One region of the Polaromonas sp. P1_F6 genome, then DNA from elsewhere that is predicted to be linked to it. Evidence: predicted binding sites of a transcription regulator. Region 1 holds the regulator's gene; the other holds the start of a gene.
What was found. Region 1 encodes sigma-54, which starts transcription at its own class of promoters, with help from an activator protein. Its sites were predicted from a motif close to TGGCANGNAANCTGCTTT; they were not measured.

Region 1 (18,900 bases):
CTGAACGATCCGCAAATTCAGGCGCGCAACATGGTGATTGAGCAGGACCACCCGGTGCTGGGCAAGATCCGCCTGCCCAACCTGCCTTTCAGGTTTTCGGAGTGCGACACCTCACCTGCCTGCGTTGCACCCGGCATGGGTCAACACAACCGCGAGATCGCCGCGAGCGTTGGTTATAGCGCTGCCGACATTGAGGCGATGGAGCACGACGGCGTGCTGTATGCAGAGGTGCAGCCATGACCGACCGCTATGCCGTCATCGGCAACCCGATAGGGTTCAGCAAATCGCCGCTGATCCACGGCATGTTCGCGCAGGCTACCGGGCAGGACATGGAATACACGGCTATCGAAGGGCCGCCAGGCGGATTCACCGGGGCCGTTGATGCCTTCCGCGCCCTGGGCGGCAAAGGCATGAACATTACCGCGCCATTCAAGCTCGACGCCTTTGCCTATGCCACCGAACGCTCGGAGCGGGCGCAGCTCGCGGGGGCGGCCAATGCCATGAGGTTTGAAGGCACACGCGTGATTGCCGAAAACTTCGACGGCGTGGGCCTGGTGCGCGACGTCACGCACAACCTGGGCTGCCAGCTGCAAGGCAAACGCGTGCTGCTGCTGGGCGCCGGCGGAGCGGCCCGGGGCGCGTTGCTGCCGTTTCTGGCGCAGGCTCCGGCCGAACTGGTGATTGCCAACCGCACGGTTGCCCGGGCACATGAACTGCAGGCCATGGGCGCGGCCCAGGCAAACGTCCGCGGCTGCGGCTATCCGGATCTGGCGGGGCAAACCTTTGACGTGGTGTTCAATGCCACCTCGGCAAGCCTGCGCGCCGAACTGCCGCCGGTGCCGGCAAGCGTGTTTGCTCCTGGTTGCCTGGCCTACGAACTGGCGTACGGAAAAGGGCTCACGCCGTTTTTGCGCCTGGCGCAAAACGCGGGAACCCGGCGGCTGGCCGATGGCGTGGGCATGCTGGTGGAGCAGGCAGCCGAAGCCTTTGCATGGTGGCGCGGCGTGCGGCCCGATACACGCGCTGCGATTGAACGCATCACCATTGCGCTGGTATGACATGACCTCAGCCTGCCCCCTATACTGCGCGAATGGACGAAACAGTACATTCGCAGGCAGCTTCGACCAAGGTGCGTGGGCGCAAAAGCAAGGCCCCGGCTGTGCAGACGGCCACGCGCACCAACGACCCGGCACGCACGATGGCCGGCATCCTCGAAGTGGCAACGGCCGAATTCGCCGAGAAGGGCCTGAGCGGCGCGCGCATCGACGAGATCGCGGCGGCCACCAAGACCAGCAAGCGCATGATCTATTACTACTTCGGCAGCAAAGAGGGGCTGTACCTCGCCGTGCTGGAGGAGTCGTACCGGCGCATGCGCAGCATCGAGGCGGAACTGCACCTGGAAGACCTGCTGCCGGAAGATGCGCTGCGCCGCCTGGTGGGCTTTACCTTCGACCATCACCACAGCAATCCGGGCTATATCCGGCTGGTGATGTCCGAGAACATGGAGCGCGGCAGCTACCTGGCCCAAAGCAAGATCATCCAGCAGCTCAATGTGCCGGCCATCGATGCCATCCGCAAGCTTTACGAGCGCGGCGTGGCGGCGGGCATATTTCGCATAGGCCTGGACCCGATCGACATCCATGCGTCGATTTCTGCGCTGACATTCTTCAATGTCTCCAACCAGCACACCTTCGGACTGATCTTCAAGAGCGACACCCAGTCGGGGCGCGCCATGACGGCGCGGCGCGACAGCATCATCGAAATGATCGTGCGCTTCGTGCGCAAGTAACTTCCGGATCGCGCCGGCCAGGGGCCGGCATGTCGGGTTTCTACCGATTCGTTTAAAACTAACTAGTTCGTACATTATGGATTAAAGCAATCTTCAACAGGCTCAGGGCTGGACGGCTGCGCGCGCAGCCACGCATAAAAAGGAGACAACATGGACAAGTGGATAGACCGGTTTTGCCGGGTGCTGGACGGCGTGATTGCGCTGTTCCTGGCGCTGATGGTGGTGCTGGTGTTCGGCAACGTGGTGTTGCGCTATGGCTTCAACTCGGGCATCAATCTGTCAGAGGAGCTGTCTCGCTGGCTGTTCGTCTGGCTGACCTTTCTCGGTGCCGTGGTGGCGATCAACGAGCGCGGGCATCTGGGCACCGACATGCTGGTGGGTCGCCTGGGCCCCAGGGGCAAGAAAATTTGCCTCGGCATCAGTTACCTGCTCATGCTTTTTGCCTGTTGGCTGATGTTCCGTGGTGCGTGGGAGCAGGTCAAGATCAACTGGACCACCACCAGTGCCGTGATGGAAGTGTCCATGAGCTGGTTCTACGGCTCGGGCATGGTGTTCGCCGTGCTCGGCGGCCTGTTGCTGCTGCGGGACCTGGTCCGGCTGCTCAGCGGCAAGACCGGGGACGGTGAGCTGATGATGATCAGGGAATCCGAAGACCAGCCGCATGAAGGAGGTCCGGCATGACCATCGCTATATTCCTCGGATCGCTGCTTGCCGCCATGGCGCTGGGCATCCCGATCGCGTTTTCATTGCTGCTGTGCGGCGCGGCGCTGATGTGGCACCTCGACATGTTTGACGCGCAGATCCTGGCACAGAACGTCGTGAACGGCGCCGACAGCTTTCCGCTGCTGGCCGTGCCCTTTTTCATGCTCGCCGGCGAGGTCATGAACGCAGGTGGCCTGTCGCGCCGCATCGTCAACCTCGCCATGGCCCTGGTCGGCCACATCAAGGGCGGCCTGGGCTATGTCACGATTGTGGCGGCAGTCATCATGGCGGCGCTGTCGGGCTCTGCCGTGGCCGATGCGGCTGCGCTGGCGTCGCTTTTGCTGCCCATGATGGTGGCCGCCGGCCATGACAAGGCGCGCTCCGCAGGGCTGATCGCATCGGCGGGCATTATCGCGCCGGTCATCCCGCCTTCGATTGCCTTTGTCATCTTCGGTGTGGCAGCCAATGTGTCAATTTCCAAATTGTTCCTGGCCGGCATCTTTCCCGGTCTCTTGCTGGGGTTGTCGCTGTGGCTCACCTGGTGGTGGCTGGTGCGCAAGGAAGTGGTGAAAGCCCCGCCGCGCAAGAGCCGTGCAGAAGTCCTGGTGGCGTTGAAGGAGTCGACCTGGGCGCTGGTGCTGCCGCTGATTGTGGTGTTCGGCCTGAAGTTCGGCATCTTCACGCCGACCGAGGCCGCTGTGGTTGCCGCGGTGTACGCAACGCTGGTTTCCGTACTAATCTACAAGGAGCTCACGCTGAGGAAGCTCTATCCGCTGTTCGTGGGCGCCGCCAAGACCAGCGCGATCGTGATGTTCCTGGTGGCCGCGGCCATGGTGTCGGCCTGGCTGATCACGGTGGCGCAGATACCGGGCCAGGTGGTTGCCCTGCTGCAGCCGCTTCTGGACAGCCCGAAGTTGCTGATGCTGGCCATCATGGTGCTGGTGATGGTGGTGGGAACCGCGCTGGACATGACACCCACCATCTTGCTGCTGACGCCGGTGCTCATGCCGGTCGTCAAGGCCGCCGGCATTGACCCGGTGTACTTTGGCGTGTTGTTCATCATCAACAACGCCATCGGGCTGATCACCCCGCCGGTGGGCACGGTGCTGAACACGGTGGCCGGGGTGGGCAAGGTGAGCATGGACGAAGTCACCAAGGGCGTGTTGCCCTTTATGTGGGCCCAGTTCGCCATCATGTTCCTGATGGTGGCTTTTCCGCAAATCGTCATCATCCCGGCGCGCTGGTTTTACGGCGGCTGACAACTTTCCGCGCTGCCGGGCGTGCTGGGTACGCCACGGCCGGCAGCCACGTCAAAGCGTACCGTGACACCTCATCCCCTCAAAAAACCGGAGACAACCATGAAACGCCTGTTTATCAAATCCGTCCTCGCTACCGTCGCCCTGGCGGCCTTCGGCATGGCCTCAGCCCAGGACATCAAGGAACGCACCGTCAAGTTCGCCACGCAAAACCCGGACGGCCACCCGATTGTGCTGGGCATGAAAAAATTCGCTGAAACCGTGGCAGCGAAATCGGGCGGCAAGATCAAGGTCAACCTCTTCCCCGGCGGTGTGCTGGGCGGCGATGCACCGAACATCTCCGCGCTGCAAGGCGGCACGCTGGAAATGGTGGTGATGAATTCCGGCATCCTGGCCAGCCAGGCCAAGGAATTTGCCGTTTTCGATTTTCCGTTCATGTTTGCAAGCTCGCAGGAAGCCGATGCCGTGGTGGATGGGCCTTTCGGGAAAATGATGCTCACCAAGCTCGATGCCAAAAACATCCATGGGCTGGCCTACTGGGAACTCGGCTTTCGCAACATCACAAACAGCAAGCGCCTCATCACCAAGGTGGACGACATTGCCGGCCTGAAACTGCGCGTGATTCCGAACGCCATCAACATCGACTGGGTGACCGCACTGGGCGCCAACCCGACGCCCATGGCTTTTCCCGAGGTTTATGCCGCGATGGAACAGAAAGCCATTGATGGCCATGAAAACCCGTTCACGGTCATCAACGCGAACAAGTTCTACGAAGTGCAAAAGTACCTGGCGGTGACCAACCACCAGTACAACCCGCAAACCGTCATCGTCAGCAAAAAGCTGTGGGACACCCTGAGCAATGATGAGAAAAAAATCTTCTCGGATGCGGCCGCCGAAGCTGCTGCGTACCAGCGCAAGGCCTCGCGTGAACAGTCCGGCACCGCGCTCGAAAACCTGAAGAAGAACGGCATGCAGGTCAGCGAGTTCAGCCCCGCAGAAATGGCCAAATTCCGCGAGAAGATGAAGCCCGTTATCGAGAAGCACTCGGCCATCGTGGGTGCCGATGTGGTCGGCGCACTGCAGGCAGAGCTCGCCAAACTGCGTAAATAGGATTTCACGCCCCGGCCGGCCCAGCGCACCGGAGCGCCGGGCTGGCCTGTTCTTTCATTCCGGTTCCGGGTATCTTTCCTTCATGAGCAAAATCCGCATCGCTGTCGCAGGGGCCGGCTACATCGGCCTGGCCCACATGGATGTGGCTCAAGAGAGCCCAACCTGCGTCCTTTCGGCCATTGTCGATCCTGCGCCGGCGGCAAAGGCTATCGCCGCCAGGGCGGGTGTTCCGCTGTACCCATCGCTGGATGAGCTGCTCAGCAAGGACCGCCCTGACGGCGTGATCCTTGCGACGCCGAACCAGCTGCATGTGCCGCAGGCCCTGCAATGCATCAAGGCCGGGGTGCCCATCCTGCTGGAAAAGCCCATTGCACCCACGCTGGCCGAAGGCGAGCAGCTGGTCAAGGCGGTCGCTGAGACGGGCGCCAAGGTACTGATCGGCCACCATCGCGCGCACAGCCCCATCATGGCCAAAGCGAAAGAAATCGTGGATTCGGGAAAACTCGGCAAGCTGGTTGCCGTGACGGGCAGTGCCACATTCTTCAAGCCCGACCGCTACTACGAAGACGCGTCATGGCGCCGCGAGATCGGCGGCGGCCCCATCCTCCTGAACATGATTCACGAGGTGCATAACCTGCGCATGCTGTGCGGTGACATCGTGGCAGTGCAGGCCTTTGCCTCCAATGCCACACGCGGTTTTCCGGTGGAAGACACGGTGGCCATCAATCTGCGTTTTGCCAACGGTGCGCTGGGCAGCTTCATGCTGTCGGACACCGCCGCATGCGCGCGCAGCTGGGAGCAGACCTCCCAGGAAAACAAGGCCTACCCAAGCTATGGCGACGAAGACTGCTACGTGATTTCGGGCACCAACGGAAGCCTGTCGGTTCCGACCATGCGCCTGAAAACCTACGCCAGGCCGGAAGATCGCTCCTGGTGGAAGCCGTTTGACGAGAGCGTGGCCGACATGGTGCGCGACGATCCCCTCAAGCACCAGCTGGAGCACTTCGGCGCCGTCATTCGTGGTGAAGCACCGCCGCTGGTCAGTGCCCGCGACGGCCTGCTGAACCTGCGCATCACCGAAGCCATCGCGCAGGCCGCCCAAACCGGCCAGGTGATCGAGTTGCCCGTTGGTTAAGCAGCTCGACCCTCCCACATACAAATCAAACCACGACAAACAACGTCAACAACCAGGAAAGAAATCACCATGAAAGTGCTCATGCTTCACGGCATCAACCACAACATGTTCGGCAAACGCGACCCGGCGCAGTACGGCACCATCACGCTGGACGAGATCAACACCAGCCTGCAGGCTTTGGGCCGGGAGCTCGGCGCCGAGGTGGAACATTTCCAGACCAACAGCGAATGTGACATGTGCGAACGGATTCACCAGGCATTCACCGACAAGGTCGACGCCGTGCTGATCAACGCCGGTGCCTGGACGCATTACAGCTACGGCATCCGCGACGCCCTGGCCATCCTCACGGTGCCGGTTGTCGAGCTTCACATGTCGAACATCCATGCCCGCGAGCCTTTCCGCCATGTGTCGGTGTTCGCTGAAATCGTCAAGGGGCAGATCTGCGGCTTTGGCGCTGACAGCTACCTGCTGGCTTTGCGCGCCGCTGTTTCGGCGATCAATGCCGCAAGGGTTTCGTAAATCATCAGAAAGAGAGCGGCCATGTCACAGGAGTTCGCTGGAAAAGTCATCGTTATAAGTGGCGCCAGCCGGGGCATCGGCCATGGCATCGCCGCTGCGTTTGCCGCACGCGGTGCGCAAACCGTTTTGGCCGCATCGTCCATTGAGAACCTGAAGACTGCAGCAGATGCAATTGCAGGCACTGGAGCACTCCGCCCTGAGGTATGTGCTGCGGATCTTCGAGGCGAAGAAGGTTGCAAAGCGGTATTCACCCTGGTGTCCGAAAAATTTGGACGCTGTGACGTGTTGGTTAATTCCGCGGGTGCCACGCGCGCCGGTGCGTTTCTGGACCTTCCGGAGGACGCATGGCATGACGGCTTTGCATTGAAGTTCTTCGGCTGTGTGAACTTGTGCCGCCTGTTTTGGCCGATGCTGAAAACTGCGGGTGGGCACGTTGTCAACATCATTGGCGGCGCTGCCCGTACGCCCGACCCGGGCTTCCTGATCGGTGGGTCGGTCAACGCTGCGATGCACAACTTCACCAAGGGCCTGTCCGGTCTTGGAAAGCGGGACGGCGTCAATGTCAACGCCATTCTTCCGGGCTTGACTGAAACCGGCCGTGTAGCGCAACTGTTTCAGCAGCGTGCAGCCGCAAGTGGAAAGCCCGTCGAAGAAGAACGACAGGCACAAATCGCACGCGAGGGACTCAGCCGGCTGGGGACACCCGAGGATGTCGCCGCACTTGCGATATTCCTGTGTTCGGAGAGTGCCCGCCACATTCAAGGCACGGCCATCGCTGTGGACGGCGGTGGCACCCCTGGCCTGTATTGATCGTCAAAGGCATCTTTGTTGCAGGCGAATGACCGTCAGCACTGATCATTCGGCATTATTTTCAACAGCGGTTTTAACTGCAAATTTCTGGAACCTCCATGATCAACGGCCATACCGAACTCATCGCCCACATCGGCTACCCGACGCATTCTTTCAAGGCGCCGATGATCTACAACCCCTACTTTGAACAGGCGGGAGTGAACGCGGTGGTCGTGCCCATGGGTTGCAAGACCGAAGACTACCCGGCCTTTCTGCGGTCGGTGTCTTGCCTGGAGAATTTCCGCGGCGCGCTGATCACCATGCCGCACAAGGTTACGACTGTCGATTTGCTGGACGAAGCCACACCCACAGTACGCATCGCCGGCGCCTGCAATGCCGTCAAACGCGACGCCAATGACAAGCTCGTGGGCGACATGTTCGACGGGGAAGGGTTTGTGCGCGGCGTGCAACGCAAGGGCTTTGATCCGCGCGGCAAGCGTGCCCTGGTCGTCGGCAGCGGCGGCGTGGGCTCGGCAATCGCTGCTTCGCTGGCCAAGGCCGGCGCGCGCGCGCTAGGGCTGTGCGACGTCAATGCGGCCTCCGCGCAGGCGCTGGCTGGGCGGCTGCGCCAGCATTACGCAACGCTGGAACTCCTCACAGGCTCAAACGACCCGGCGGGTTACGACCTGGTGGTCAACGCCACGCCCATGGGCATGAACGAAGGCGATCCGCTGCCCATGGACGTTTCACGTATCGCCGCCAACAGTTTTGTGGGCGAAGTGGTCATGAAGTCGGAGATGACCGCGTTTCTGGCAGCGGCCAAGGCGCGTGGCTGTACGGTGCAAGTGGGGTCCGACATGCTGTTCGAGCAGATCCCGGCCTACCTCGAGTTTTTTGGCCTGCCGACCACCACACCGGACGTCTTGCGATCGGTGGCCCGGCTGAGTTATTAAAAAAGTGTAAGAGGACGCGCGCACCGTGCGTCCTGGGTGGGAAGTGTTGGAATCAATGCTAAAAACGGCTGATTTCAGACGTTCATGGACATAATCCAGCATGGACAAACTCAAGCAGCTTGAATCGTTCGTGTCGGTTGCGACACGCGGCAGCCTGACCGCTGCCGCGAACGCCGAAGGCGTGGCGCCGGCCATCATGGGGCGTCGGCTTGATGCACTGGAAGGCCGCCTGGGCGTCAAGCTGTTGGTACGCACCACCCGGCGCATCACGCTCACACACGAAGGCAGCGCCTTTCTTGAAGACTGCCAGCGCCTGCTGATTGATTTTGCCAACGCCGAAGCCAGCGTTTCGGCCGGCGGCGTCAAGGCCAGCGGGCATCTGCGCATCACCGCGCCGGCCGGCTTTGGCCGCCGCCACGTGGCGCCACTGGTCACACGCTTTCGCGAAGTGCATGCCGATGTCACGATCTCGCTGAACCTGAGCGACCGGGTAGTTGACCTGGCCGGCGAGGGTTTTGACTGCGCAGTGCGCGTCGGCGACATGCCGGACTCTTCGCTGGTGAGCGTGCGCATGGCTGACAACCGCCGGCTGTGCGTGGCCACGCCGGTCTACCTGGCCCGCCACGGCACGCCCCAGCACCCCAGCGAGCTGGCGAAATTCGACTGCCTGACGCTGTCCAGCGACGCCTCGCAAACGCGGGGCTGGGCGTTCCGGGTCCAGGACGAATTGATCCATCTCAAGCCGGGCGGGCCGCTCGACTGCTCGGACGGCCAGGTCCTGCATGACTGGTGCCTGGGAGGGTACGGCATTGCCTGGCGCAGCACCTGGGAGGTCGAGGCAGAAATTGCCGCCGGCCAGCTGGTGGCGGTGCTGGAGGATTTTGCCGCGCCGCCCAACGGTATTTACGCCGTATTTCCGCAACGCAAACACTTGCCGCTGCGGGTTCGCCTTTGGCTGGATTTTCTGAAACACCATTACAGCCAACCGGAGTTCTGGTGCTCGTCGCCAGCCGCCACCACCACAAAACCCTGACTGGAAAGGATCCCGACGATGGTTCTCGAATCTCTTTTGGCCTATGCCCACCTGCTGGCGATTCTCACCATGGTGGTTTTTCTGGCGAGCGAGGCGGCGCTGTGCCGCACCGAGTGGCTGAACGCCGCCGTGATCGAGAGGCTCGGCAAGATCGACATGGTCTACGGCATCTCGGCCGGCGCGGTTTTCCTGACCGGCCTGGCGCGCGTGTTTCTGGGCAGCAAGGGCGCGGCCTGGTACGTCCACAACCCCTTGCTGTACGTCAAGCTCGTCATGTTCCTGGCGATTGGGCTGATTTCCATCAAGCCGACCATGATGTTTTTGCGCTGGCGCCGTGAGTTGCGCGCCAGCGGCGCCCTGCCCGATGCGCTGGAAGTCAAACAAGCGCGGCGGCTGGTGATGGTGCAGGCGCACATCCTGCCGTTCATTCCGCTGGCCGCCGTCTTTCTGGCCCGAGGCTTTGGTTAGGCACACACCCGCGCTGCAGCGTCAGGCTGAAAACAGGCCATGCACCAGCCAGAAGGCGGTGCCCCACATCATCAGCGCTACCAACAGGTCCATCGCGCGCCATATGGCCGGTGTGTTGAGCCTGCGCCCCACGCACCACAGCGCCACACCCAGGCCGGTAAACCACAGCAATGAACCCGTGATGGCGCCCAGGCCGAAGACGGCGTTGTCCGGCCGGGCGTAAGCCAGTGATGCGGTGCCGATGACCACGGCGGTGTCCAGCCATGCATGGGGGTTGAGCCACGACAGCGCCAGTGCCAGCCCGATGGCCTTGCGGCGCGGCATGGCCTCTGCGCCGGCCATATCGGGGTTCTGGGCAGACGCGTGCGCAGGCTGCAGAAAGCGCCGCATGGCCTGGGCGCCATACACCAGCAGCACCAGCGCGCCCGCGCCGGTCATGGCGCCCAGCAGCTTGTCGGAAAGACCGCCCAGTTGCGCAAGGCCGGCAACGCCTGCGGCGATCAGGGCCACATCGGTCAGCACACAGACGGCGACGGTGAGCCAGAGATGCTGGCGTAGCAGGCCCATTCGGATCACGTGAGCGTTCTGCGGGCCTATGGCCATGATGAGCGAGAGGCTGAGGACCATGCCAGTCAGGAAGGCGGGGGCGGTGAGCGGGTTCATGGCCGCAAGTGTGTGCCAGGGCTCATAATAGTTAAATAGAATTAACTAAAATTAGCTTTAGTCAATTATTAATTGATTTAGTAGGCGCCTAACAACATGCTCGATGCCCGACAACTTGAAGCATTGGCCGCCGTGATTGAGCACGGCAGTTTCGGCGAAGCCGCCAAGGCCCTGAGCCTGACGCTGGCTGCCGTGTCCCTGCGCATCAAGTCACTTGAAAACGCACTGGGGCAGCGGCTTCTGGTGCGCGGCAAACAGGTACGCGCCACGTCGGCCGGCCAGGCTTTGCTCGGGCACACCCGGCAGGTTCGCCTCATGGAGGGTGATCTGCTGGCCGGGCTGCAGGGCGGGGGAAAGCCCGCTCGCCTGCAAAGCCTCAGCGTGGCGGTGAACGCCGACTCCCTGAGCACGTGGTTCTTGCCGGGCGTGGCCTCAGCCCTGCACGCTAACGGCCTGCTGCTCGATGTCGTGGTGGACGATCAGGACCACACCCAGGAAGCCCTGAAAAGCGGGGATGTCACGGGCTGCGTCACCGCATTGGCGCAGGCCATGCGGGGCTGCGTGGCTGAACCGCTGGGCGTGATGCGTTACCGCTGCATGGCCTCGCCCGCGCTGGTGGCGCAGTGGAACGAGCCCGCGGCGGGTGGCAAGGCCGCACCGAACCGGCTGGCCCATCGCCTGCTGGCCAGCCCTGCCGTGATCTTCAACCGCAAGGACGCGCTGCAGGATACTTTTCTTGAACAGCATTTCGGGCTGCGCGACGCGCTGTACCCGCGCCACTTCGTGCCGGCGGTGGATGCGTTCGAGCTTGCGCTGGAGCTTGGCATGGGCTGGGGCATGGTGCCCGACCTGTTGCTGGCCGCGCGCACCCGCAAGCCGCCGCTGCAGGAAGTGCTGCCGGGCAGCACGGTCGACGTGCGGCTGTACTGGCAGCACTGGGCACGTGAATCCGTTGCGGCGCAGCGATTGACACAGGCGGTCAAGCAGGCGGCGCAGGGGCAGCTGCTGCAGGTGTGACGGTGCGTTTATAGATGAAAAGTACCGCTAGCGCTTTGTAGACAAGCGCAAACAGCTATCGAATTAATAGCGCCCAGGAGGAATATTGGCACAAAAAAAGCCCGCCATGACATTCATGGCGGGCTGGTTTGATCTGAAAAGACCGGCTTACTTGCTCAGGCACTCTTTCATGAAGGCTTTGCGTTCGTCGCCTTTTTTGCCCTTGGCGTCGACGTTGCAGGTTTTCATTTTGGTTTGCTGCGTTGGTGCTTCTTTCTTGGCGCTCAGGCACTCTTTCATGAATGCCTTGCGCTCATCGCCCTTCTTGCCTTCAGCGTCCTTGTTGCAGGCGCCCATTTTGGTTTGCTGTGCGGTTTTGGCTGGAGCGTCCGCGGCGTGCGCCACCGGAGACAAGGCCATCGAGACGGCAAAAACGGCGGCGATCAGGGATAACAGCTTTTTCATGGTGGCTCCATTGGGTTGGGAAACAGGTTTGAGTTCCGGCTGGAATTCCAACACATAACGCCGCGCCGGGCAAATTCGATGACCGGGTATCTGAGGGGTCCGAACGGCAGATGGCTTAACCGTAAAATCAGACCATGCTCTCGATTAAAAAAGACCTGCTCGCGGCTCTGGCCGCGGGGCTGGATGAACTTTCCCCCGGCGCAGGCGACAAAGCTGCCTTTGAATCCCCCAAGGTGGCGGCCCATGGCGACTTCGCCTGCACGGCCGCCATGCAGCTGGCCAAGCCGCTCAAGCTCAACCCGCGCCAGGTGGCCGAAAGCCTGCGCGCCAACCTGCTCAAGAAGCCCGCGTTTGAACGCTGGGTAGACGCCATCGAAATCGCCGGCCCCGGTTTCATCAACATCCGCCTGAAGCCCGCCGCCAAGCAGGAGACCGTGCGCGAAGTGCTGGCCGCCGGCGCGCAGTTCGGCGTGCAGCCGGCCGACCCGGCCCGCAAGATGATCGTCGAGTTCGTCTCGGCCAACCCGACCGGCCCGCTGCATGTGGGCCACGGCCGCCAGGCCGCGCTGGGCGATGCGATCTGCAACCTGTTCGCCACGCAAGGCGCCAAGGTCTGGCGCGAGTTTTATTACAACGACGCGGGCGTGCAGATCCAGACCCTGGCCACCAGCACACAGGCGCGCGCCAAAGGCATCAAGCCCGGTGACGCCGGCTGGCCCGAGTCGGCCTACAACGGCGACTACATCGCCGACATCGCGGCCGACTTTCTGGCCAAAAAGACCGTCAAGTCGGACGACCGCGAATACACCGCCTCGGGCGACGTGGAAGACATGGACTCGATACGCCAGTTCGCCGTGGCCTATCTGCGCCACGAGCAGGACCTGGACTTGAAGGCCTTCTCGGTGAAGTTCGACAACTACTACCTTGAGTCCAGCCTGTACAGCTCGGGCCGTGTCGATAGCGCCGTGGCCAGACTGAAAGAGGCCGGCAAGACCTACGAGCAGGATGGCGCGCTGTGGCTGAAGTCGACCGACTACGGCGACGACAAAGACCGCGTGATGAAAAAGAGCGACGGCAGCTACACCTACTTCGTCCCCGACGTGGCCTACCACCTGGCCAAGTGGGAGCGCGGCTTCGGCAAGGCCATCAACATCCAGGGCATGGACCACCACGGCACCATTGCCCGCGTGCGCGCCGGGCTGCAGGCCGCCGGCGAAGGCATTCCCCAGGGCTACCCCGACTACGTCCTGCACACCATGGTGCGCGTGGTGCGCAACGGCGAAGAGGTCAAAATTTCCAAGCGCGCCGGAAGCTACGTCACCTTGCGCGACCTGATCGAATGGACCAGCGCCGACGCCGTGCGCTTCTTTTTGCTCAGCCGCAAGCCGGACACCGAATACATCTTCGACATTGACCTGGCGCTGGCCAAAAACAATGAAAACCCGGTGTATTACGTGCAGTACGCGCATGCGCGCATCTGCTCCATCCTCACCACCTGGGCCGGCCAGGGTGGCGACGAAGCCAGCCTCAAAGCTGTCGACCTCTCGGCGCTGGACAGCCCGCAGGCGCAGTCATTGATGCTGCTGCTGGCCAAGTACCCCGACATGCTGACCAACGCGGCTGACGGATTTGCACCGCACGACGTGGCTTTTTACCTTCGTGAGCTGGCGGCCAGTTATCACAGCTATTACGATGCCGAGCGCATCCTGGTGGACGACGAAGCTGTGAAGCTTGCCCGTCTGGCGCTGGTCGCCGCGACTGCGCAGGTGTTGCACAATGGCCTCGCAGTGCTGGGCGTGAGCGCCCCGCGCAAGATGTAAACCGTGGCGAAAACCATGCGAATTTCAGGACAAGGCAATGAACGTGGGCAAGGTATGAATACACAACGAGGCGGAACCCTGTTGGGGTTGATCATTGGCGCGCTGATCGGCCTGGGCGCGGCGCTGGCGGTAGCGGTTTACATCACCAAGGTGCCGGTTCCTTTCATGAACAAGAGCCAGGCACGCAACCCCGACAGCGACGCTGTTGAAGCCAAGAAAAACAAGGACTGGAACCCGAACGCCCCGCTGGCCGGCAAAAACCAGCCCAAGCCGCCTCCTCCGGCAGCGGTTGAGGTGCCTGGTGTTCCAGTACCCGACCCCTCCGCCGGAGCCACCCCCAAGGCCGCCGCTTCAGCGCCGGCCAAAGTGGCCAAACCAGCGCCTGCCGATCCGCTGGGCGATCTGGCAAAGGCCAAGGTCGAAGGCCTGTCATCCGGTCCGGGAGCGGATCCCTTCAGCTATTTCATTCAGGCCGGTGCCTTTCGCACGCCGGAAGATGCGGAACAGCAACGCGCCAAGTTGCTGCTGCTGGGCATGCAGGCCAAAGTGACGGAACGCGAGCAGGCTGGCCGCACCGTGTACCGCGTGCGTCTTGGCCCTTTCGACAAGAAGGAAGATGCCGACAAGGCCAAGGAGCGCCTGGACAACAATTCCATTGAAACCGCGCTGGTCCGGGTCCAGCGCTGAAGCCCTCGTCCAACGATAGGCTGAACTTTTCACGAGGCTGGTGTACAAACCCCTATACCCCGCGCCACGAGGCATCCGCCAGAGGGGCGGTTTCCGGGCTATTTCTGTCATTCCAGGAGAAAAATCTGATGCAACGCCGTGAGTTTTCGTTTTCAGCCGCCGCCCTGGGCGGCATCGCCGCCCTGCCCACCCTGGCACAAGCCCAGGCCAAGGCCTTCAAGGACGGCGAGGATTACCTGACGCTGGACAAGCCGGCGCCGACCGAAGCCGCCGCCGGCCGGGTCGAGGTGGTGGAATTCTTCTGGTACAACTGCCCCCATTGCAACGCCTTCGAGCCGCAATTCGAAGCCTGGATGAAGCAGATCCCCAAGGACGTGTCCGTGCGGCGTGTTCCAGTGTCCTTCCGGCCCGATTTCGAACCTCAGCAGCGCCTGTATTACGTGCTTGAGGCCATGGGAAAAATTGAGGAACTTCACAAGAAGGTGTTTGCCACGATTCATGTGGAAAAACAACCGCTTAACACGCCCGAGCTGATAGCTGCATGGGCTGAAAAGCAGGGCCTCAACAAGGCCAAATTCGTTGAGTTCTACAACTCCTTTTCGGTCGCCTCCAAGGCGCGCAAGGCCACACAGCTGCAGGACAGCTACAAAGTGGCCGGCGTGCCGTCGCTGGGTATCGCCGGGCGTTATTACACCTCGTCGGACCAGACCCAAACCATGACCCGCGCGCTGCAGGTCACAGATCACCTGATCGCCCAATCCCGCAAGGCCAAATAAAGAAAGCGCCCGCGGCCGTGCGCCGCGCCAAACACCGGCTCAAAAAACCCGCCCGATTTCCGGCGGGTTTTTTTATGCCCCTAATATTCCCCGTGCAAGCCATTCCCGCAGCTGGCATGGCTACAATGACCCAACACCAAGCAGCAAGATTCGTGCCTTATGAAACACCCCATTTTTTCCCTCATCCTGCCGGTCATCCTGGCGCTGGGGTCGGCTTTCCCGGCCGCTGCCGAAAAAGCTGATCGGGACAAACCCATGAACGCGGAGGCAGATGCCCTGCGTTATGACGACCTGAAGCAAACCAGCGTTTTTACCGGCAATGTGGTGATCACCAAGGGCACGACCATCGTGCGCGGCGAGCGCGTTGACGTCATGCAGGATCCCGAGGGCTACCAGCAGGCGGTGTCCGTCGCGGCGCCCGGCAAGCTGGCGTTTTACCGGAAAAAGCGTGACGGCGTAGACGAGTACATCGAAGGCGAAGGCGAACGCATTGAATATGACAGCCGCGCCGACCTGGTGAAGTTCATCAAGCGGGCGGTGGTGCGCCGCTACAACGGTGCCACCCTGGTGGACGAAACCACCGGCAGCCTGATTGTTTATGACAACAACACCGACGTCTTCACCGTGGATGGGGGCGCGCAAAACCGTACGGCCAGCAACCCCACGGGGCGGGTTCGCGCCATGCTGTCACCCCGCGCGACAGCCTCGGCACCCGTTGCGGCACCGCCCGCGGGCCCAGCCCCGGTTCTGCGCCCCAGCACGACGCTGGGCAATGAAAAGAACTAGAAAGACCTGCACAGATGGATGTGGTGACTGACACTTCAGCGGCCCCGGCCGCTCCTGCCCTGACCCCCAGCCGCCTTGTTGCGCAAGGTCTGCAAAAATCGTACGGCAGCCGCAAGGTGGTGCAGGACGTTTCGCTGTCCGTGCAAAAAGGCGAAGTCGTGGGCCTGCTGGGCCCCAACGGCGCGGGCAAAACGACCTCGTTCTACATGATCGTGGGCCTGGTGCGCGCCGATGCAGGCGAAATTTCCATCGACGGCGAGTCGGTCGAGCACATGCCGATTCACCTGCGTGCCCGCCTGGGCCTGAGCTACCTGCCGCAGGAAGCGTCGATTTTCCGCAAGCTCACGGTGGAAGAAAACGTGCGTGCCGTGCTGGAGCTGCAGCTCGACAAAACCGGAAAACCGCTGGGGCGCGCAGACATCGAGTCGCGGCTCGACGCCCTGCTGCAGGATTTGCGGGTAGATCATTTGCGCAATTCACCGGCACCGGCGCTCTCGGGCGGCGAGCGCCGCCGGGTCGAAATCGCGCGGGCGCTGGCAACCCAGCCGCGCTTCATCCTGCTGGATGAGCCCTTTGCCGGTATCGACCCCATTGCCGTGATCGAAATCCAGCGCATCATCGGTTTCCTCAAATCGCGCGGCATCGGCGTGCTGATCACCGACCACAACGTGCGTGAAACACTGGGCATTTGCGACCACGCCTACATCATCAGCGACGGCCACGTGCTGGCGCAAGGCACACCGTCCGAGATCGTGAATAACGCCGATGTGCGCCGCGTCTATCTCGGCGAACACTTCAAGATGTAGAACATGGTTCCCCCCTGTTGTCGCTCACTTCGTGTAGCTCCCTCTCCCCCTCCGGGGACGGCGCCTGCGGCCTGGCAAAGCCAGTTCCGCGGCGCCCGCTGGTTAAAGACGTATTGCCTCAACCTTCCGCAAGTTTGAAAATCCAGTGAAACAAGGTCTGTCACTCCGCGTCTCGCAGCATCTTGCGCTGACACCTCAACTACAGCAGTCGATCCGGCTGTTGCAGCTGTCGACGCTTGAGTTGAGCCAGGAGGTCGAGCAGATGCTCGACGAAAACCCGTTTCTGGAAGTGTCGGAAGAGACGGCGGTGCGCGAAGAGTTTGGGCTGGAGCACATCAACACGCCGGTAAGCCAGGACAGCCGCGAGTTTGAATCTGCTACGGATTCGATAGCTGGCGGCGCAGACGAGACTAGCGCTACAGCCCCGAATGACGCAGAAGTCAGTGCGGAGCCCAAGCTCGAGGAAAGCTGGGAAGGCGATGGCACGGTAGAAACCACGCCCGACGACAGCGAGTGGGGAAGCGACGCACCGGCGCGCAAGAACAACAATGAAGAGAGCGAAGCCGAGGCCTCCGACCTCACGGGCAGCCATGAGTCGCTGCAGGACCACCTGCACCGGCAATCGCTGAGCTTGCGCCTGTCGGAGGAAGACCGTGCCGCGCTGCACTTCCTCATTGAATCGCTCAACGACGACGGCTACCTTGAAGACAGCCTGGCGTCGCTCGCGGCCGGTCTTGCAAGAGATGACATGGCGCAGGCGGAAGAACTGGAGCAGCGTTTTGCGATGGCGCTCAAGCTGCTGCACCACATGGAGCCTGCCGGTGTCGGTGCGCGCAACCTGGCGGAATGCCTGAGCCTGCAGCTGCTGGACTGCAAGGACTGCGAAGAAACCCGCGCAGCCATTGCCATGTGCAAGCAACCGATGGAGCTGCTGGCCAAGCGCGACGTGAAACGCCTGTCGCACCTGTGCGGTTTCACCGAAGCCGCCATCAAGGGCGCGATCACGGTGATAGGCCGGCTCGATCCCAAGCCCGGGCGCCGCTTCGTGAACGTGGAGCGCAACCTGATCGTGCCCGACGTCATCGTCATCAAGTCGGGCCGGGGCTTCAAGGTTTCGCTCAATGGCGACGTCATGCCGCGCCTGCGCGTGCACGACATTTATGCCAATGCCCTCAAGCAGCACAAGGGCCAGGGCGGCCAGGCGCTGCAGCAGCGCCTGCAGGAGGCCCGCTGGTTCATCAAGAACATCCAGCAGCGCTTTGACACCATCCTGCGCGTGAGCAGTGCGATTGTGGAACGGCAGAAAAATTTCTTCACGCACGGTGAACTCGCCATGCGCCCGCTGGTGCTGCGCGAAATCGCCGACGAGCTGGGCCTGCATGAGTCCACCATCTCCCGCGTGACCACGGCCAAGTACATGGGCACCCCTTTCGGCACCTTTGAGCTCAAGTATTTCTTCGGCTCCGCGCTCGGCACCGAAACCGGCGGCAATGCTTCCAGCACGGCGGTACGCGCGCTCATCAAACAATTTGTCTCGTCCGAAAGCCTCAAGAAACCGCTCAGCGACAACCAGATTTCCGAAATGCTCAAGGAGCAGGGCATTGAATGCGCACGCCGCACCGTGGCCAAGTACCGCGAAGCCCTGCGCATAGCGCCCGCCAACCTGCGCAAATCACTCTAGCCGCCCAATCAGGCCGCGCTGCCCGTCCCTCAAAGTCAGTCATGAATCAACTCCAATTGTTTTTACCGTGCGCCGCAGGCGTCGAAACCCTGCTGGCCACCGAGGTCAAGCGTGTCACCGGGATCGACGGCAAAGCCTGGCGCGCCGGCGTGCAGCTGCAGGCGTCGTGGCGCGACGCGTTGCAGCTCAACCTGCACAGCCGGCTGGCGCAGCGTGTACTGATCGAACTGCAGCATAACCAGTACCGCAGTGAGCAAGACCTCTACAACGCTGCTGCCAACGTGGCCTGGGAAATCTGGTTCACGCCCAAGCAGACCTTCAAGGTCGAGATCACCGCCCAGCACAGCCCGCTGCAAAGCCTGAACTTCGCGGCGCTGAAGATCAAGGACGCGATCGCCGACCGCTTTCGCGCCAAGTTCGACGACGTGCGCCCCAGCGTCGACACGCGCTGGCCCGACGTGCGCGT
Region 2 (3,508 bases), on a different contig from region 1:
AGACAGCCCGCGGTTGATCAGAAGCGGAGCGGAGCCGAGGAGGACTACTTGCATTGGGGTTTTGAGGGCTAGGCTTTTGTCCCATAACCCCTTCACTGCAGCGGACCAATTAGGAATGTTTTGTATCTCGTCGACGATAAACACGAATGGAACATCGGTCCCGCTTTGCGCCCACTGGGCTGCCAAAACCATTGCTTGATTCCAATGTTCTTCAAGCCAACGTGTGTCAGCGGGCGCGCCGGGTAATGCGGCTGAGGTTAACCCGATTGGCATGGCATAGGACAGCACGGGCGGAGTCTGCAGGTCCGCAGACACGAAAGCTGCCGACTGCACTGAACGGCGCTCTAAGAGCTGGGTGACAAGCGTAGTTTTGCCCACTTGGCGGGGGCCTGCAAGGATCTGAATACGCCTAGGAGTTTCGCGAAGTCGCGTCTCAATCTGCGCATAGATTGGTCGAATAAACATGATATTGAGTTAATTTACTCAATACTATACATGGCTTGTTGATGACCGCAAACATCGGGGAAATTCGAATAGAAGCGGCTCACGCCGAAAACGAGCCGCGAAAAGCGTTCCCTCTTCTAATGTCTTGATTTGATTGAATATTTACTCTTTTAACAGTTAACAACGCGCCAGAAGTGTCGATACTGGGCAGGTAGCGTATGGAATACTTAATTGGTAACTTCAACTTGGCTAGAAGCAAAACCGGTGTATATCTATGAGGGGTAAATAAAATCCTTGGGAAGGTCGGCGGGTGCCAGATTGACCGTAATGCGTTTATTGGCGGGAAATTCCAGTCCGGCGTTCTGGATGGCCGAGCGCACGCGTTCACGCGCTTCCTTGACTTCCGTTTCCGCAAGCCCGACCAGCGTAAAGCTGGGCAAACCGTTGGCAAGATGCACCTCCACCTGCACCGGCCTTGCTTCCAGGCCCAACAAGGCGCGGCTATGCACTAAAGACAAGCTCATTCGAAACTCCCTCCCTCAGAGGCGGCATCACAACTGAACCCGAGGCCATCCCGGGTTGCAGGCGCACCAGACCTTCACGTAAGACGAGTATCGCCTAGCGAGGGAAGCCACCCGCCGGTTCACCAGAAAGGTGTGCCCCACTGCATCCGATAGCGGCACTCACTTTTGTCCCGCGCACTTGCCTGGTTGTGTCAGTGCCGGGATCCGCCGTGGCATTCCTGCCGCCGATCTCCTGGTGCTGACCGTCCCAGAAACGAACGTTGCAGAAGACCGCCGTGCACTAAAGACAGGCTTGGTGATGCCTTTTTGGTTTTATGCTCCAAAATTGTGCGCTTGACTGCCCTTTATTGGTGCATCATATCCGGCGCAATTCGCGGAGGTTCGCTCGAAGTTCAAGGGCAGGCCGGTCATCCATGCAAAGCGTCTTTGGCACGTTACCTGCTAAGAATCCACGCAAGTTGCCAACCTTTGGAGCTTCTACGGAGACTCCATCAGCAATGACTCGTACAAAAGCCTTAATCCGGCTGAGGTGGTGCTTGACGATGCTGCTTCCCTATTCATCCCTGGAGGAAACCTGAAAATGAAACTCGTAACGGCCATCATTAAACCGTTCAAGCTGGACGAAGTGCGTGAAGCGCTTTCCGGCATTGGCGTGCAAGGCATTACTGTGACTGAAGTCAAAGGCTTCGGCCGCCAGAAAGGCCATACCGAGCTGTACCGCGGCGCCGAGTATGTCGTCGATTTTCTGCCCAAGGTCAAGATCGAAGCAGCAGTCTCCGACGAGCTGGTGGATCGCGTGATTGAAGCGGTTGAGGGCGCCGCCCGCACCGGCAAGATCGGCGACGGCAAGGTTTTTGTTTACAACCTCGAGCAGGTCGTGCGCATCCGTACCGGTGAAACCGGCAAGGAAGCGCTGTAAGGCTTACCCCAAAAAACGAAGAGAACATAGACATGAAAAAACTACTTGCCTCCCTTGTACTGGGACTGAGCCTGCTGACGACCGGCGCCGTGATGGCGCAGGCCCCGGCAGCTGCACCCGCCGCTTCCGCCGCAGAAGCCAAGCCGGCTGAAGCTGCTGCTTCCGCCGCCGCGCCTGCCGCAGCGACAGCACCCGCCGCTGCAGCAGCAGCCTCTGCACCGGCTGCCGCTGCGCCCGTTCCCAACAAAGGCGACACCGCCTGGATGATGGTTTCCACGCTGCTGGTCATCATGATGACCGTGCCCGGCCTGGCGCTGTTCTACGGCGGTCTGGTCCGCAGCAAGAACATGCTGTCGGTCCTGATGCAGGTCATGGTGACGTTCTCGATGATCGTCGTGCTGTGGTTTATCTATGGCTACAGTCTGGCCTTCACCGAAGGCAACGCCTTCTTCGGCGGCTTCGACCGGCTCTTCATGAAGGGCATCTGGGACAACGTTGCGGGCACCTTTGCCAATGGCGCCACCTTCAGCAAGGGTGTCGTGATCCCCGAGATCGTGTTCGCCGCCTTCCAGGCTACATTTGCCGGCATCACCTGCGCGCTGATCGTCGGCGCCTTTGCCGAACGCATCAAGTTCTCCGCAGTGCTGCTGTTCATGGCAATCTGGTTCACCTTCAGCTACGCACCTATCGCCCACATGGTCTGGTTCTGGATGGGCCCTGACGCCTACACCGGCAAGGAAGTCGCCGACGCCATGAGCGCCAAGGGCGGTTATATCTGGCAAATGGGCGCCCTGGATTTTGCGGGCGGTACTGTGGTGCACATCAACGCCGCTGTCGCCGGCCTGGTCGGCGCCTTCTGCATCGGCAAGCGTATCGGCTACGGCAAGGAAGCCATGGCCCCTCACAGCCTCACGCTAACCATGGTCGGTGCCGCATTGCTGTGGGTGGGCTGGTTCGGCTTCAACGCCGGCTCCGCCCTGGAAGCCAACGGCTTCGCCGCCCTGGCCTTCATCAATACGCTGGGTGCTACCGCTGCCGCTGTGCTGGCATGGTGCGTCGGTGAGGCGCTGATGCGCGGCAAGGCCTCGATGCTGGGCGCAGCGTCCGGCGCCGTCGCCGGCCTGGTGGCCATCACGCCCGCAGCCGGCAACGTCGGCATCGGCGGCGGCCTGATCATCGGCCTGATCGCCGGCTTCGCCTGCCTCTGGGGTGTGAACGGCCTGAAGAAACTGCTGGGCGCCGATGATTCGCTCGACGTGTTCGGCGTGCATGGCGTGGGCGGTATTCTGGGCGCGCTGCTCACCGGCGTTTTCAACTCGCCAGCCCTGGGTGGCCCAAGCTTCGTGGGTGACTGGGTGACCGCCACGGCCGTGACGCCTGACGCTTACACCATCGCCGGCCAGGTCTGGATCCAGGCCAAGGCCGTGCTGATCACCATCGTCTGGTCCGGTGTGGTTTCCTTCATCGCCTTCAAGGTGGTTGACCTCACGATCGGCCTGCGCGTCAGCGAAGAAGACGAACGCGAAGGCCTGGACATCACCTCGCATGGTGAGACCGCCTACAACCGTTAATTCATAGTCAGACGAATTCGGGCTGCCCCAGGGCAGCCCCCTGATTGAGT

Region 2: the regulator sigma-54 is predicted to act here: its motif matches at 1,396-1,413, upstream of glnK (P-II family nitrogen regulator).

Annotation. Positions count from the first base shown of each region.
Region 1 is NZ_JBFUBQ010000004.1:344,595-363,494, forward strand. Features, by position in the region: gene AC1DY9_RS15005 (CaiB/BaiF CoA transferase family protein) at 1-240, shown strand, start outside; gene aroE (shikimate dehydrogenase) at 237-1,058, shown strand; gene AC1DY9_RS15015 (TetR family transcriptional regulator) at 1,091-1,789, shown strand; gene AC1DY9_RS15020 (TRAP transporter small permease) at 1,940-2,470, shown strand; gene AC1DY9_RS15025 (TRAP transporter large permease subunit) at 2,467-3,750, shown strand; gene AC1DY9_RS15030 (TRAP transporter substrate-binding protein) at 3,850-4,857, shown strand; gene AC1DY9_RS15035 (Gfo/Idh/MocA family protein) at 4,940-5,992, shown strand; gene aroQ (type II 3-dehydroquinate dehydratase) at 6,062-6,511, shown strand; gene AC1DY9_RS15045 (SDR family oxidoreductase) at 6,533-7,321, shown strand; gene AC1DY9_RS15050 (shikimate dehydrogenase family protein) at 7,420-8,253, shown strand; gene AC1DY9_RS15055 (LysR family transcriptional regulator) at 8,354-9,286, shown strand; gene AC1DY9_RS15060 (DUF2214 family protein) at 9,305-9,754, shown strand; gene AC1DY9_RS15065 (LysE/ArgO family amino acid transporter) at 9,776-10,417, opposite strand; gene AC1DY9_RS15070 (HTH-type transcriptional regulator ArgP) at 10,514-11,434, shown strand; gene AC1DY9_RS15075 (PsiF family protein) at 11,582-11,878, opposite strand; gene argS (arginine--tRNA ligase) at 12,013-13,698, shown strand; gene AC1DY9_RS15085 (SPOR domain-containing protein) at 13,753-14,385, shown strand; gene AC1DY9_RS15090 (thiol:disulfide interchange protein DsbA/DsbL) at 14,514-15,161, shown strand; gene lptA (lipopolysaccharide transport periplasmic protein LptA) at 15,321-15,947, shown strand; gene lptB (LPS export ABC transporter ATP-binding protein) at 15,962-16,753, shown strand; gene AC1DY9_RS15105 (RNA polymerase factor sigma-54) at 16,899-18,434, shown strand; gene AC1DY9_RS15110 (THUMP domain-containing class I SAM-dependent RNA methyltransferase) at 18,476-18,900, shown strand, end outside.
Region 2 is NZ_JBFUBQ010000010.1:84,389-87,896, reverse strand. Features, by position in the region: gene AC1DY9_RS21225 (ATP-binding protein) at 1-465, opposite strand, end outside; partial or broken gene AC1DY9_RS21220 (magnesium chelatase domain-containing protein) at 735-968, opposite strand; gene glnK (P-II family nitrogen regulator) at 1,549-1,887, shown strand; gene AC1DY9_RS21210 (ammonium transporter) at 1,920-3,458, shown strand.